2 regions of the Desulfosporosinus acidiphilus SJ4 genome follow, and region 2 is predicted to be linked to the other one. Evidence: riboswitches for the same ligand, from Rfam matches in the RefSeq annotation. Region 2 holds a riboswitch; the other holds the start of a gene.
The links. Region 2 has a riboswitch for molybdenum cofactor ahead of moaA (GTP 3',8-cyclase MoaA). Riboswitches for the same ligand answer to the same signal wherever they lie in the genome.

Region 1 (8,338 bases), 1.6 Mb from region 2:
AGCGGCTGACTTTGCAGTAACGCCTATCATCGTTCCATCTTTTAATTTAAGGTTGAATTTGCAGCCTGACTCGCAAAACGTGCAAGTCACTTCTTCCGACGTTAATTCCCACTCTCTGCCTTTACCAATCGTATTCCTATCCATAAGAGCTCCTACCGGACAGACAGAAACGCACCTGTTGCAGTAGACACAATCGGAATCTTTTAAATCCGTATCCATAAACGTGGAGACCTTAGTCTTAAATCCCCGATAAGCGAACCCGATCACATTGCGCTCAGATACGGCCTCACAGGTGGCGATACATTTTCCGCAGAGAATGCATTTGTTTAGGTCTCTTAAGATGTAGGGATTGGTATCATCGATGGGAAGATCGCGTTTTTCCCCCTGAAAGACTTTTCCTTTGACACCGTATTCATAGGCATACTCAGCTAACAAACAGCTCCCAAGCTTTTGACAAGTCATGCAATCCAGGGGGTGATTAGCCACCAGCAATTCCAGAATCATTTTGCGAGCATTTCTTACTTTTGAGGTTTGAGTTTCCACTTTCATCCCCTGGGTAACTTGAGTAGCACAAGCCGGGGGCAAATTGCGCATTCCTTCAATTTGAACAACACACAAACGACAAGATCCGGTAGGTGTGAATTCCGGATTATGACAAAGGGTAGGGATCGGAATATTATTCAGGCGACAGGCCTCAAGGACCGTTGTCCCTTTGGGAACGCAAACTTCTTTCCCATCAATCGTTAAGGTCAACCACTCCATTGATATCTCGCTCCTTTCTCATTTTCAATAATCTACCCCGAAGAAACTGCCCCGAACACGATAAACCTCAAAGGAAGGCAGCTTCGCCCACAAGAGTGAACTCATTGCATGGAGAGGCGGTAAAGCACACAACTTAATATTGCTCCATCGTCACTCCAATATCAGAAGGTTTTCCGAAATACACCGAAGTGGTTACAAGGCCATCAATTCCCGTAAGAGCATACTCCTCAATATTTCCTTCATTAATGCCACCTGCTCCAAGAAGGGTGATATGAGGATTTATCTCTCTGATTTGTTCAACAATATTTTTTAAAAGAGGGGCAGGTATTTTATCAAACTGCAATCCATCAACGCCGGCTTCAGCTAAAAGACGTGCATCGTCTATGGATTCCACCTCAACAATGAGTTTTTTCTCACAGGCATGCGCTTTAATATCTCCTACTCTTTGCGCTAGATCTTTGATATCGCCCAGAAAAACCATATGCTGCTTAAACACTAATATTGTTTCCGATAACCCTAAGCGATGCGGAAAAGCCCCCCCGGCAAGGATCGCCTTTATTGACAGTTCTTTAGTCCCGGGAAACGATTTGCGCGTAGCCAGCACAGCAACCTTAGGATTGGCAGCTTTAACCTTATCCACCATCCTTTTTGTTCTTGTGGCAATGCCTGAAGAGTATTCAAGAATATTCAGAGACAATTTCCAAGCCATGTGAAGGTTTGAAGCTATTCCTTCTGCTTCAATAAAAACGTCCCCCTTGTTTACCACAGATCCCGACGGCAGGAATCGCAGGGGGGTGATTCCCACTTTGGCAAAGATCCTTACTACTTCCTCAACCCCTGATAACACCGTAAACTCTCTGGCCTTAAAAGTGATCTTGCCCCTTGAGTCCCCAATACCAAGCGTGCGCGTTGTCAAATCGAGATACGGAACATCTTCTTTGAGCCAGCGATCAATCGTTTCATCACTGATATACAGCATTGTATTCACCCCCGATATTCATAATTATTTGACTTTAGCAAAACCATTGGAATTAAAAATTTTCATAGCCTCATCACTTTGTAAATAGGCTAAGAATTTAGCAGCATCATCGCTATTTTTAGAACTCGCTATTATGGCGGCTGGCAAGACAACAGGTGAATGAGAGTCAGCGGGCGCCGTGGCCGCAACTTTCACTTTATCCGAAGTGATGGCGATGGTATCCCAGACAAAACCCGCATCGGCATTTCCCGTCTCAACATAGGCCATAACCTGCATTAGATCCTTCCCTACCACCATCTTGGATTGTAAAGCATCCCACAACCTAAGCGTTTGGAGGGTTTCCTGAGTGGTCTTAGCCGCCGGAACTGATTTGGCTTCACCAATACCAATTTTCTTGACATCCGGTCTTGCCAAATCTTCAAAACTCTTAATGGACGTATTGTCCTTTTTTACAATTAAAACGAGTTCATCCCCTAAAAGATTTACTCTGGAGTCCTTCTTAATAAGCCCTTTTTGTTCCAAAGCATCCATCTGAGGCTTGCCCTGGGAGATATAAATATCCGTGGCGGCACCTTGCTCAATTTGATTTTGCAGAGAACCTGACGGGCCGTAATTAAATGTTAATGTTACTCCCGGATTTTTGGCCTCATACAAGCCTTTAATTATTTCGAAGGAACCTTTCAGACTGGGAGCCGTAGAAATCATAAGTTTAACCTGCTTGCTCTGGTTCGCACTGCCGCTTGTGGATGTCGAGGCTTCCTTGGCACTGCCTGAGCACCCGGAAATAAACAGTACGAAAATGAATAAGCAACTCATCAGTCCCCAAATAACACGACTTCTTCTATTTTTTCTTATTCCAGAAAACATTTCCTTTTCCTCCCTCTCCTCACTCTATCAGGAATATTCAGACTATAATTAAGTCTTCCGGGTCAATCCACAGTTTCCATGGCTGAGGTTGAATCTTCATAAACCGCCACATTTGCGGGGTAATTTCCCACTCAATCTGATGGCCTCTCTGCCCCGGATTTTCTTTTTCTATAAATAGATAAAGCGTTATTCTGGAAGGTGCTTCGTTTGCAAAATTAAGCCAACAGCGCAACACGTTATCCTTTGTTTCATCTGAAACAGCACCTATCAAGTGGGCACGAATACCTACATATTTAATGTCTTGCGAAAGTTTTATGTTAGTTTTTAAAGTAATACCCCAGTCTAAGGCCTTCAGCTCAAAGGGTGATATGTAGATCGCCGGAGATATATTTTTGCAGCCGGTTAATTGAGCTGCCGCCAGTGAGGGCGGAGCCTTAAATACCTCCTTTGTCCCTCCTTTCCCTTCAATTATCCCTCGTGAGAGGATCACTAAGTTCCGGCATACCCGGTAAACTTCCTCCATGTTATGGCTAACGAATACAGCTGCTCCCGGAAACTTCCCTAAGGTCTCCGTTAATTGCCTGACCATATGGTTTCTGAGATAATCATCCAAGGCTGAAAAAGGTTCGTCTAAAAGCAAAGCTTCCGGCTTTGTGGCTAAGGCTCTGGCCAGAGCCACTCGCTGCTGCTGTCCCCCTGAGAGTTGGCTGGGGTATCTCTTTTCCAAACCTTCCAGCTTTATCATCGTTACCATTTCTTTGATAATCGCCTTTTGATCCTTGCGCCTTAGCTCTCCGATCCCGAAACCAATGTTTTCTTCTACGGTCAAATGAGGGAATAAGGCGTAATTTTGAAATACATACCCGATTCTTCTTCGACGACAAGGCAGATTAATGCCTTTTTGAGAATCAAACAAAATCCGGCCATTAAGGACAATCTGTCCATAATCAGGGGTCTCAATGCCGGCAATACATCGTAAAGTCATGCTTTTCCCCGAGCCGGAAGCCCCCAAGAGGCCTAAAACATCCTCACTGGTTTCAAAATTAAGATTAAGTTCAAATCCGGATAATTTCTTGCGAATATCAACGCATAATTCCATGGCTATTCCCTGCGCTTGCTGCAATCGTTTTACGCTGGTAATCAGACCAGTAATTCATTAAGGTCATGACCATCAGCGAAATAATAAAGATAAGAATTACCCATAACAAGGCCTTTTCCATATCTCCCCCTTCAGCAGCAAAAAAGATAGCGGCTGGAATCGTCAATGTTTCTCCTGGAATATTTCCGCCAATCATGAGTGTAGCACCAAAATCACCCAGAGCCCTGGCGAAAGCTAATACCGTACCTGCTGCCACCCCTGGCCAGGCCAGGGGAATTGTTACCTTCCAAAATATCTTCCATTCAGAGACACCCAAAGTGCGGGCAGCATAAACAATTGATGGATCAATTTGCTCAAAAGCGCTTCTCACCGTTCGATACATCAGCGGAAAGGCCACCACCGAAGCGGCAATAACTGTGGCAGGCCAAGAGAAGATCACGGTGGTTCCGATGGCCAGCAACAATTTCCCCAAAGGCCCGTATTTGCCGAATACCAAAAGCAGCAAGAAGCCGACGACAGTTGGGGGTAAGATCAGCGGCAGCGTCAGAATTCCATCAATCAAACCCTTGAATTTGCCTCGGTAAGCTGAAACAAAACTTGCTGCAGCAATTCCCGAGAAAAATGTCACAACGGTTGCCAAGGTTGCAGCCCTTAGTGAAATTAATAATGGAGAAAAATCCAAACCTCTGAACAGAGTATTCAAAATATCCTCCTTTCTACATTCCGGCAAAAAATTAAGGGTACCAACTTCCCCGTTGATCACAGGAGCTCATTCTTATCTTCTCTTAAGTTCATTGGCTTTCACGGCCTCCTCTCACCATCCTTGGCCAGCAAAAAAACTAATGGCTCCCCGGAAAAGGGAGCCAGTAATAATAGACCGGTATTCATTCGGCTTAGACGCGCTGCTCCTTTTCAAAAACGTGAAGGCATACCCGTTTCCGGAGATACCCTGAGGATTAAAATCCTGTCCAGCGACCATGGAACGATCATACGCTCTTTAGGTCCTCCTGGCTCGGAGATTATCTATTAAATTCACGGGAACTATACTGCGAAATTTCTATCCTCGCCGTACGTTTGTTTAACCAACTTAATCTAATGCATTATCTGAAAATATTGTCTTAAATGTCATTTTGAGTAACATCTGAAAATTATCTCACTTGTTAAGCTCTATTCAGTTCCCCAATTATTTCTCGTTTGCTGCGCCCCTTGATTATTTCTTGTTTGCCCTGATCTATCTTAATAATTTGGTCTCCCAACATTTCAGCTTCCTGCCGATCATGGGTCACGAGAATAAAGGGGATTTTCCATTGGGCTTGAAGCCTAAGCAGCTCCTGTTGGAGTATGCTCCGGGTGTTTTGGTCAAGAGCTGAGAGAGGTTCGTCTAAGAGCAATAATTCCGGCTCCGTCATCAAGGCTCGAGCAAGGGCGACTCTTTGTTTTTCTCCTCCCGAAATCTGATCCGGATAGCGATTCCGGAGATGAGTAATCTTGAGCATTTCCAAGACATCGCCTGCAGTAAGAACTTTTTCGGAGACACTTTCCTCTTTAGGCTTGCCATACAAGACATTTTTCTCCACAGTCATGTGAGGAAATAGTGCATAGTCCTGAAAGAGATAACCAATGCGCCGCTTGCGGATGGGGACATTCGTACCAAGCTCAGATGAGAAAACAGTCTTATTCGAAATATTAATCTCTCCCCAAGACGGCGTCTGAAGACCTGCCACACATTGCAAAAATGTCGTTTTGCCGGCACCGGAGTGTCCGACCAGTGCAAGAATACCATTACTGATAGAGACATCAGCCTCCAGCTCAAAGGAAGGCAGTTTCTTTTTAAAATGAGCCTCAAGCATTTGTCCCACCTCCACGCGAACTCCGCCGCGATCCTTTCCCCCAGCGGTTCAACCCGTAAATCACCAGAAAACTAAAAGCAGTCATGATGATAACCAAGATACTCGCCGTACGCATGTCTCCCGATTCATTGGCAAAGTAGATCGCAAGGGGCATGGTTTGAGTTATGCCGGGTATATTGCCGGCAATCATCAAGGTTGCTCCGAATTCGCCCAGGGACCGGGCAAAAGCAAGAACCAAACCGGCAATAATGCCATTCCAGGCTAGAGGAAGAGTAATGGTGAAAAACACTCTCACTTCTCTTGCCCCTAAGGTACGAGCGGCTTTCTCCAGGTTGGGATCAACATTTTCCATAGCAACTCTTACAGATTGGTACATTAAAGGAAAGGAAACCACCACTGCCGCTATCACCGCTCCTTCAATGGTAAAAACAACTCTGGTATGGAAAAAATATTCAAGGAACACACCTAGGGGACCGTACTTCCCGAAAAGAACCAGCAGCATAAAACCGATAACAGAGGGCGGGAGTACTAAAGGTAAGGTAATAATTGACTCCACAACATCTTTACCCCAGAACTCCCGCCGAGCCATGAGTCCTGCTATGGGAATTGAAAAACAGGTGACAATGATAACAGCTGCCAGAGCTACTTTCAGTGATAATATAATAGGGACAAAACTAAAATCCATAGGACTCACCTAGATTCAATTATTTTATAATCTTAAAGCCGTATTTAACAAAGACTTTTTGAGCGTCGGAACTTTGTAAATACTTAAGAAAATCCTCAGTGGCCTGTTGATTTTTCGTCGCGCCAATAATAGCTGCCGGGTAAACAATAGGAGAGTGAGTGTTATCGGGGACAACTGCAACAACTTTAACTTTTGTCGATTGTTGGGCATCCGACCGGTAAACAAAACCTGCATCCGCATTCCCTGTTTCAACGTAATTAAGTACCTGGGACACGTCTTTGGCTTGCACCAGTTTGGAATGGATAGCATCCCATAGTTTGAGGTTCTTCAAAGAATCCTGAGCATATTTGCCTGCAGGTACTGATTCAGGAGTACCGATACTAACCTGAGCGACATCTGCTTTCGTCAAATCTTGTACAGAAGTAATCTTAGTGTTATCCTTTCCGGCTACAAGAACTAAATCATTACCCAGTAAGTTGATTCTGCTGTCTTTAAGCAATAAATTCTTTTTCTCTAAAGCATCCATTTGACTCTTACCGGCAGAAATAAATAAGTCCACGGGAGCACCTTGCTCTATTTGCTGCTGAAGGGTACCGGAAGCTGCAAAATTAAAGGTCAGTTTCACATCGGGTTTAACGTTCGTATAATCACTCTGGAGTTCGGTCAAAGAATCTTTCAGACTTGCCGCGGCTGAAATCATGAGTTCTGTTGGTTTAGCTTGAGTTTGCGCTGTGTTCGAAGGCTGTTGGGCGGTATTTCCGGCACCGCATCCTGTCAAGGTGAATATTAGCAAAAGACCCGATAATAATAAAACTATTTTTTTCACTTTTACTCCCCCTTATGTATTAACTCAATTTTGTTCGTTTAAGTTAGTTTTTGTTGAGTCGCGTTCTAACGCCTTATCGCAAAAACTATCTAAAACTAACAAAACCAAACTACAACGTCATTATACGCTATGCCCTAATTGAATTGCAATATAGGATTAGACTTTATACTTAATACATTCGCTTTAATATTTTTGATTTTTAAAGACTATTGAACTGTAGCGGTCAATTTCTGACTATTTCTATTAATTTAGCAACTCCATCCATTCCCTAAACTATTCCCTGAACTATTCTCTAAATTATTACCTAAACTCTTCTCAAAACTCTCTTTACCAAAGCTTAAAAAGCTCAATATTTTCTACTCGCTGATGCTCACGTATTTTCGCAAGCAAATTAAGTCGGTTCTTTGCCAATTCACGTTATTATAGAAGCCTATGGCCGCAGTATTATTACGATCTGCCAGCAACTGAAGGCGGTTAACACCCCTGGTGATCGCCCATTCCTCTACGGCAGAGAGTAACTTTTTTCCCAATCCTTGCCCTCTCCAGATTTCCTCCACTATTAAATCTTCAATGATGGCTGCAATTCCGCCTTCGGCTGTGGAGACTAAAGTCTGAGCCGTACACATCCCAATGATTTGCTGCTGGGATTCAGCCACCATAACGCAGCGATCCCCGGTATTTTGGAGCATCATTTCTAAACCGCGCTGCTGTGTCAATTCATTGAAGGAAAAATCTGATTCGATGGAAAATAAAAGTTTAAGAAGCCTGATCAGACTCCTAATATCTGATGGCTTTGCCCTTCTGATCACATAGTGAGGGCTCTGAACCGCCATAGTCTCATCACTCCCTGTTATACCCGTTTATACTCAGTTATACCCATTTACACCTTTTACACTGGTTACACGTTAAAGGCCTTCTTTGAGCAGCTAGCACAAAGAAGGCCTTTAAATCGTTGGATATCCATCTAACATGAGCTCACAACGATTTCCATAATGTCATCTTCTCTTAAGACCCTCTTTATTTCATTGGCACGTCTTAAAACTTTGGCCAAAAGATGATCAATTGTTTCCTGATCGAGTTCTATTCCTTTGTCCTTCAACAATCGCAGGATACTCTTTCGCCCCGAATACTTGCCAAAAGACGTTGAATGTTGTCTTCCCACATTTTCGGGCGGAAAGGATTGATAATTGGCAAAGTCTTTTTTCAGACCATCAATGTGAATCGATGAGGTGTGCGTAAAGACATCTTGCCCGATGATCGGTTTGGCTTT
Region 2 (8,338 bases):
GAGCACCCTGGAACTAAGTTCTTGCATGAAGGAAAATTTAATAGGGGCAAAGGACTTTTCGTTCCCTGTGAAAATCAACCACCTAAAGAACAGCCTGACGCAGAATACCCATTATTGCTTAGTACGGGGCGGAAACTTTCCCTTTACAATGTGTTTACTCAAAGTTCAGAAGGGTTAGTTAAAAACTCTCCGGAAGAGTTGGCAGAGCTTAACCCTGCTGATGCCAAGCAACTGGGAATAAGTGACGGTGAAGTTGTCAAGGTGGCCTCTCGTCGGGGTGAGCTGAACACGAAGGTTAAGGTAACAGAACGTGTACCTTTGGGTATGATATTTATGACACTTCATTATACGGAGTCGCCGACCAACGTTCTAACCAACGGAGCCTACGATAAAGTCACCAAGACGTATGAGTACAAGGTTTGCGGAGTAAAGGTTTCAAAACTTTAATAAATGAATGAAAACAGGGTCTTCGATGTTCGAAGGCTCTGTTTCTTTGTAAGGATTGACCATATTAGAAGTTTTCTCTTTGAATCAATGATCACGTTAAGTCTGGTTTACTACGTGACATAAGGAGTTTGAACTAGTATATTGTAAGGTATTAAAGGGCTGGCAGTTTAGGAAATCCTTTTGCAAGTAAGGCTAATACGTGTGAAGACAGTGTCTTTGTCCTACTATCAGAAAGTATAACTTTTGGTTAAATACTGCAAGAAGAGTTTATACGTGCGAAGACAGTGTCTTCGTCCTCTGGCATAAGTGCAACTAACCTGCCGCTTTCGCCAGAGGCTTAGCGCCAGCTAAGTTTTCTTTATCTAACATAAGAGGGATTAACCTGCCGCCTGCTAAGTTCTCTTTAATCTAATTCCTTAACGAATAAAAATGAAGTTTATACAGTTTTTAAGTGGGGCTGTACCGGAACTTGGCAGCACCCTTATTGAGTCCCCATCTGAAGCCCCGATGTTCAGCTTTAGCTGAACGAGTTCATTAAATTACCGATTTATGAAAACATACGTTATGATGATTCTTTAGAAAAGTAGGTTAGATAAGTGGAGGTTTTTAATCAGTGACAGACCTTGGCATGAAAAGACCACAACCCAAGCTAGAGGCCACAGGAATTTTATTGGCGGGAGGAAAAAGTTCACGCATGAAAAGGAATAAGGCCTTCCTGGAATATGATGGCAAGCCTCTTGCGGGGCGTGCTATAGAAGTTTTAGATGCGGTATTTTCCGAAGTACTGATTAGCAGTAATGATCAGGAACTTTACAAGAGATATAATTTCCCCGTCATCCAAGATGAACTACGTGATCAAGGACCTCTGGCAGGACTATATCAGGGTTTGAAGGCCGCTACCTTTAAATCTGTTTTTTTTGTTGCCTGTGATATGCCGTTTCTGCAAATAGAGCTGATTCGTTTTCTGTTTCGTTGGGCATCGGATTATGACATAGTAGTTCCCCGGATCGGTCCGGTAATTCATCCGCTTCACGCTTTTTATAATCGGAGCTGTCTCCCTGGGATTATAAAAAATCTTGAGGCCGGACGCCTCAAGATTAGGGATCTGTTTCAGGATTACTCTGTCAAATATGTGGATGAAATTGAGCTTAAAGGTTTTTCTGATTTAAGCCAGGTGTTTTGCAATGTGAATACTCCTGAGGATTGGTCCGAAATCCTTAAACCATAATTCGCTCAGGACAAGTATAAATATTCAGACGTTGCTCCCGGGCAAAGCCAATAATGGTGATGTTTAAGGCTGACGCCTGGGATATAGCCATATCAGTTGGCGCTCCGCGGGCAATAAGAATAGGAACCTTCATTTTGGCGACTTTAAGAAGAATTTCCGAAGATACTCGCCCGCTAAAAAAAATAACATGGTTATCCAGTTGTAAACCAGAACGAAAGGCACTGCCATTAAGTTTATCAAAAACATTATGCCGCCCGATGTCATAACTCGTTAAAACCACTTGGCCTTGATACCCCACACCGCCGCTATGAATTCCTCCCGTTGCTTGAAAAAGCGGAAGGGGAGACTGCAAAAAAGCGGTATAACCATAGGCTTCTGTAAGCGTGATACTGTGTTTTGAGGTAAGAGGCTTTACCATCAGTGCGTCGTTGGCAAAGCAAAATGAAGCTCGGCTTTTTCCACAGCAAGCCGATACAAAACGTTTGGTCATTAGTTCCTTTTGCAAAAGACAAGGTTTCCCCTCTACCCAAACTAAATGGTCCTTAGGATCTTGACGAATTTCAGAAATGTCCTCAGGAACTCGAATAAAACCTTCATTTAGCAAAAAACCCAGGGTGAGTTCTTCAATTTGTGAAGGGGAGCATAATAAAGTAGCGATTTCTTCTCGATTAAAGTGAATAGTTAAGGGAATTTCTTGAACCACGCAGTCTTCAACCTGTTCGAGCTGCAGTCCTTTTGCTTTTAATATGGTATAAGTCACTATTTCGTTTTTCATGTCAACCTCCTCATACCTTCTACCTCCTAGTTTACATTATTTTTAGAAAAACCAAAATCTTTTTTTAATGTCGAAATAATAGCGTTTTTATGGATATTGATAAAGGAATTTTGAAATCATATCTCGAATGAATACATAATAAATGGTTACAACGATACAAACTAATTAACAATTGAATGCTCCGAAGCTGGTTTTCCTAAGGCAAGGCTATGGCGACCAGACAAGTGTCTTAGACACTCGGGTATTGCGGGAAACTGTAATATCTCCTATTGGAAAGGAGTCTGTTGAACAGGAGGAAGTAATCCCCCGGTTATTTACAGACCGTGTATTTAAGAACAACTTGGCAATTGCAGCGCAAACTATACTTGCGCCGGCCAAGTTTTTTTGTGCTAGAGGAAAGTAAACTTTTGGCAGTATACCGCAAGAAGGGTTAATACGTGCGAAGACAGTGTCTTCGTCCTCTAGCATAAGTGTGCAAGGCAGATACTGTTCATGGACGATAAGTTCACGAGCTTGCTCACCACACCGCAGTTCATTATGCATACTCCTGTAGTGTGGATTGGCTAAGTGTCTCTAAAACCATGAACGGGTACAGCATGAAAAGGGGGATTTTATGCAGGATCAATTTCGCAGGCAAATAAATTATCTGAGGATTTCCATAACTGACCGTTGTAATCTCCGTTGTAAATACTGCATGCCAAGTGAGGGTGTAGCTTGGATGCCTCATGAGAATATCCTTAGCTATGAAGAAATCCTCCGTATCATGAGGATTAGTACGCAGCTTGGCTTCCATCGTTTTCGTATTACCGGGGGAGAACCTCTAGTTCGTAAAGGTATTCTGGAGTTTCTTGGGAAAGGAGCACAAATTCCTGGGGTCGATGATTTAATGCTTACTACCAACGGACTCCTTCTTCCAGAGATGGCTTTTGGTTTAAAAGCGGCGGGAGTTCAACGCGTGAATATTAGTCTTGATACAATGAATCCCGAGCGGTTTGCCGAGATTACCCGTGGCGGAGATGTTTCTAAGGTGATTCAGGGCATCTTCCGTTCGCTTGAAGCAGGCTTGAACCCTGTAAAAGTTAATGTTGTGGTTGTTCGTGATTTTAATACACAAGAATTGCCCGGCTTTTTAACCCTCGCTAAGCAATATCCGATTCATATCCGTTTTATCGAACTCATGCCCATTGGCACAAGTTCGGAACGACGAAGTGATTTCGTTTCTATCCAAGAAATGAAAGAATTGTTAGGAGTTAAACAGTATATTCCTACTAAGGAAGTCCCAGGCGGGGGACCAGCCGAATATTTTCGGCCGGATGACTATAAGGGTAGTATAGGGTTTATTAGTGCTTTGAGCCGACATTTTTGTAATACTTGTAATAGAATACGTTTAACCCCTGACGGCAAACTAAGGCCTTGTTTGCATAATGAACGGGAAATTGATTTACTTGAAGGATTGCGAAATGGAAGTTCAGATCAAGAACTGTTGGATATTTTTGCACAGGCAGTTTGGTATAAGCCAGCGGAGCATCGTATGAATGAAGAAGCTTTGCAGGGCCATCGCATTATGTCCCAAATCGGAGGTTAGAAAATGGAGGATTTAACGCATTTTGATGAACAAGGCCGTGCTCGCATGGTCGATATCAGTGATAAAGCAGAAACTTCCCGTGTTGCCGTGGCTCATGGCAATGTTTTAATGCAGCAGGATACCTTAGAACGTATTCGCGCCGGACGTATTGCCAAAGGAGATGTCTTAGCAGTTGCGCAAGTGGCAGGAATCATGGCGGCCAAACAGACCTCGCAGCTAATCCCTATGTGCCATCCTTTAGGCATTACCGGGGCAAAACTAAGCTTTCATTTGAAAGACCCTGGAGAAGTTGAGATTGAGGCCATCGTTAAAGTTCAAGGAAAAACAGGAGTGGAGATGGAAGCGCTCACTGCTGTCAGTGTCGCCGCACTGACTATCTATGATATGTGTAAAGCCATTGATAAATCTATGACCATTGGAGAAATTTATCTGGTAGAAAAACAGGGCGGAAAAAGCGGTCACTATGTACGGTAAACGTGAAACGAAACGATGGCACAAGGTCATATTTGCGAAAATAATTAGAGACTGAGAATTATCAAAGATGGTTAAACGATGGTTTAAAGATCCATTTAGAGGATAAGGATTTAATCAATCTTACGGGTTTCGTTGTTATTGAAGGTAAGAAAGATCGATCTAAAAGAAATGAGGCGCCATATATGGGTAAAATCGTTGCTGTATGTATTAGTGAACGAAAAGGAATGCGCAAAAAAAATATAGGTGAAGGTATCTTGAAAGTGAATTTTGGCCTGGAAGGGGATGCTCACGGCGGAAATTGGCATCGCATGGTCAGTTTGCTGGCAATGGAAAGTATTAAAACGATGCAAGACAAAGGGTTAGATGTTGGTCCGGGAGATTTCGCCGAGAACTTGACGACGGAAGGGTTAGAATTATGTACTCTACCCATTGGAACAAAGCTAAGAATTGGTGCCACAAGTATTGGTGAAGTAACGCAAATTGGCAAGGAATGTCACTCGAAATGCGCGATTTTTTATCAAGCCGGAGATTGTGTGATGCCGAAGGAAGGGATTTTTATTCGTTTACTGGAAGGCGGAGTGGTTCGAGTAGGCGATACTATTGAGGTGATAGAATAATGGTTCGGGTTGGAATAATAACGGCAAGTGATAAAGGTTCCCGTGGAGAACGAGAAGATCTCTCCGGTCCTGCTCTTAAAGAGTTGGTTCAAGAGATGGGATGGGAAGTTGCTGAATATACAGTGCTTCCCGATGATCAACGTCTTTTGGAAAGTACCATGCGTTTGTGGACGGATGAAATTAAGCTGGATCTGATATTAACCACGGGGGGCACAGGGTTTTCTCTCCGCGATGTCACGCCAGAGGCAACGTTAGCAGTCGCTGATCGATTAGTGCCCGGTATAGCAGAAGTGATGCGCCAGGAAAGCTTAAAGGTGACCCCCAAGGCGATGTTAAGCAGAGCTGTGGCTGTTCTCAGAAAACAGACCCTTATTATAAATATGCCGGGAAGTCCTAAGGCGGTTCGTGAATGTTTCTCAGTGATTTCCCCATCCTTACCGCATGGTATCCAAATTCTCAAGGGTGAAACCAGTGAATGTGCGACTCCCGTTAAGCCGGAATAGATTCAGAATCAAGGGGCTTTCACATAGTTGTGGAAGTCCCTTGGCATACTATCAGACTCTTTTGCCGATGCGCGGCCTTCGGGCATTACCGAGTTTTCCATAGAGAGCTCTGCTTGTCACTCTTGTCCAGAGTTTAGCGTATGATATCATAGACGTGGCTTGAAAGGTGATGACAACAATGATTAAAGCCATTGCGTTTGTTGATTACGAAAATATCTGGACGGGTTTACTTGAACGAGGCCATGAATTGACTCCGGAACAATTAGTGCAATATCTTCAGGTTTATGCCAAGAAGAATGATATGGATTTACAAGCCATCTACTTGTACGCAAATTTTGATCGCGAGGAGTTTTGGCGGACTCAAACGACCTTCGAGAAAACGAATGTCTTTACAAGACACGTATTTAGTAAAAACAATTACTCTAGTACGGGATTGCGCCACAACGCAGCGGATTTAGAGTTGATGCTGGAAGCCCAAGAAATATTGCTTACCCGGACAGCAACCTTTGATCTATTTTTACTGATTACAGGTGACGGAGATTTTCTCTCTCTATTACGCAAAATCAGAGCCTGGGGGAAAGAAGTGAAGGTTGTAGGGGTTGGCGGCAGTGTTCATCATTCTCTACAGCCCTATTGTGAAGGGGACGATCTCCTGGAATGGGTGCATCATGAGAATCCGGAAACTGAATATCTGCCAGAGAAGGATTTAGTTCGCGGAATTCAAATTATCGGAACTCTGCAAATTCGCTTGCCTTATGTTGCTTCAACAAAGGCAAGGGCAGCCTTGTCCGAGCTGCTGGGCCGGTCTATTCCTCAAGTGAAAGAGTTTATTCGTTATTTGTTAAGGGAAAATCTGCTTACTGAGAAGGAACATCTCGACAGTAATTTAAAAATTGGCAAAACTAAGATCTACCTTCTTAACTTAAAAGACAAGAAAATCGAAGAAGCGCTTGGACCTATGCTTGAGGAAATTGCTCAGCGTCAGGCAAAGCTAATTTTGGAAGTATAGATGAATAAAATAGTAGTAATGTGGAAATTATAGACTTTAGTGATTTAAAGGCTTAGGGGAGAGGCCCTTAGCGGATATAATCAAAAGCCTTGTATAGAAAATGAGAGTAAATGAGATATAATTAAGGTACAAGGGCAAATTACGCCATATAAGGGGGTTGCTTTCCGCTGTCCCCTTGCATATTATTATAGTGATATTGTTAGCACTCAATAAAGCCGAGTGCTAACAAATTATAAAATAACAATAACATTAAGGAGGGTCTTTTCTTCATGAACATTAAACCTCTCGCAGATCGGGTGATTATTAAAGCACTCCCGATGGAAGAAAAAACAAAGAGCGGAATCATTATGCCGGATACGGCAAAAGAAAAACCGCAAGAAGGCGAAGTTGTAGCTGTAGGACCTGGCAAAATGGAAAAAGGGACTCGTATTGCCCTTGATGTTAAACCGGGCGATAAAGTCATTTATTCCAAGTACGCCGGTACTGAAGTTAAGTATGATGGTGAAGAATACCTGATTTTAAAAGAAGCAGATATCTTAGCCGTTCTTGGCTAATTAATTCTTGTTTAATTAAATGGTAATAATTATTTAAGGAGTGAATAACGTGGCAAAGCAAATCGTTTTTAATCAAGATGCTCGACATGCTTTAGAGCGTGGTGTCAATGCTCTCGCAGAAGCTGTTCGTGTTACCCTCGGACCTAAAGGCCGTAATGTTGTATTAGATAAGAAATTCGGATCTCCCTTAATCACCAACGACGGTGTTACCATTGCTCGTGACATTGAGCTCGAAGATCCATTCGAAAATATGGGTGCTCAGCTTGTTAAAGAAGTCGCCACCAAAACTAATGATGTAGCCGGGGATGGAACAACAACCGCAACAGTATTAGCGCAAGCTATTATCAGAGAAGGTTTAAAGAATGTTGCTGCCGGTGCAAATCCTATGGGAATTAAGCGCGGAATTGAGCAAGCCATTGAACTTGTTGTTGCAGATATTAAATCAAATGCTAAACTTGTGGAAACAAGCGAAGCAATTGCCCAAGTTGCTTCTATTTCTGCCAGCGATAAAAATATCGGCAGTCTGATTGCTGAAGCAATGGAAAAAGTAGGTAAAGACGGAGTTATCACTGTTGAAGAAGCAAAGGGCATGACAACTGAGTTGGAAGTTGTTGAAGGAATGCAATTTGACCGTGGTTACATCTCAGCCTATATGGTTACCGATACTGAAAAAATGGAAGCCGTGCTCAATGAACCTTACATCTTAATTACCGATAAGAAAATCAGCTCCATTCAAGACATTCTGCCTGTCCTTGAAAAAGTAGTACAAGCCGGACGCCAACTGCTAATTATTGCTGAAGACATTGATGGGGAAGCTTTAGCCACCCTTATTGTCAACAAGTTAAAAGGAACCTTTGTCTGTGTTGGTGTTAAAGCACCTGGATTTGGTGATCGTCGTAAAGCTATGTTAGAAGATATTGCTGTACTTACCGGCGGAACCGTTATTACCGAAGATCTCGGCTTAAAACTGGAAAACACAACCGTTGATATGCTTGGCCGCACACGTCAAGTTCGCATTACCAAAGAAGCATCCACCATTGTGGAAGGTTCAGGAAATGTGGAAGACATTAAGAAACGTGTTGAAGCAATCAAGAGACAAATTGATGAAACCACTTCGGATTTTGACCGTGAAAAGCTTCAAGAGCG

Region 1: it holds a riboswitch for molybdenum cofactor, as region 2 does, so the genes downstream of both, modB (molybdate ABC transporter permease subunit) here and moaA (GTP 3',8-cyclase MoaA) in region 2, are expected to answer to the same signal.

The regions. Positions count from the first base shown of each region.
Region 1 is NC_018068.1:4,180,833-4,189,170, forward strand. Features, by position in the region: gene DESACI_RS19170 (NADH-quinone oxidoreductase subunit G) at 1-762, opposite strand, end outside; gene modD (ModD protein) at 896-1,741, opposite strand; gene modA (molybdate ABC transporter substrate-binding protein) at 1,766-2,608, opposite strand; gene DESACI_RS19185 (sulfate/molybdate ABC transporter ATP-binding protein) at 2,646-3,707, opposite strand; gene modB (molybdate ABC transporter permease subunit) at 3,691-4,410, opposite strand; molybdenum cofactor riboswitch at 4,596-4,737, opposite strand; gene DESACI_RS19195 (ATP-binding cassette domain-containing protein) at 4,868-5,557, opposite strand; gene modB (molybdate ABC transporter permease subunit) at 5,550-6,242, opposite strand; gene modA (molybdate ABC transporter substrate-binding protein) at 6,262-7,068, opposite strand; gene DESACI_RS19210 (GNAT family N-acetyltransferase) at 7,425-7,901, opposite strand; gene DESACI_RS19215 (homocitrate synthase/isopropylmalate synthase family protein) at 8,033-8,338, opposite strand, start outside.
Region 2 is NC_018068.1:815,092-823,429, forward strand. Features, by position in the region: gene fdhF (formate dehydrogenase subunit alpha) at 1-447, shown strand, start outside; gene mobA (molybdenum cofactor guanylyltransferase) at 1,061-1,675, shown strand; gene fdhD (formate dehydrogenase accessory sulfurtransferase FdhD) at 1,665-2,450, opposite strand; molybdenum cofactor riboswitch at 2,618-2,748, shown strand; gene moaA (GTP 3',8-cyclase MoaA) at 3,064-4,035, shown strand; gene moaC (cyclic pyranopterin monophosphate synthase MoaC) at 4,039-4,509, shown strand; gene DESACI_RS03825 (MOSC domain-containing protein) at 4,692-5,126, shown strand; gene mog (molybdopterin adenylyltransferase) at 5,126-5,629, shown strand; gene DESACI_RS03835 (NYN domain-containing protein) at 5,811-6,638, shown strand; gene groES (co-chaperone GroES) at 6,908-7,192, shown strand; gene groL (chaperonin GroEL) at 7,242-8,338, shown strand, end outside.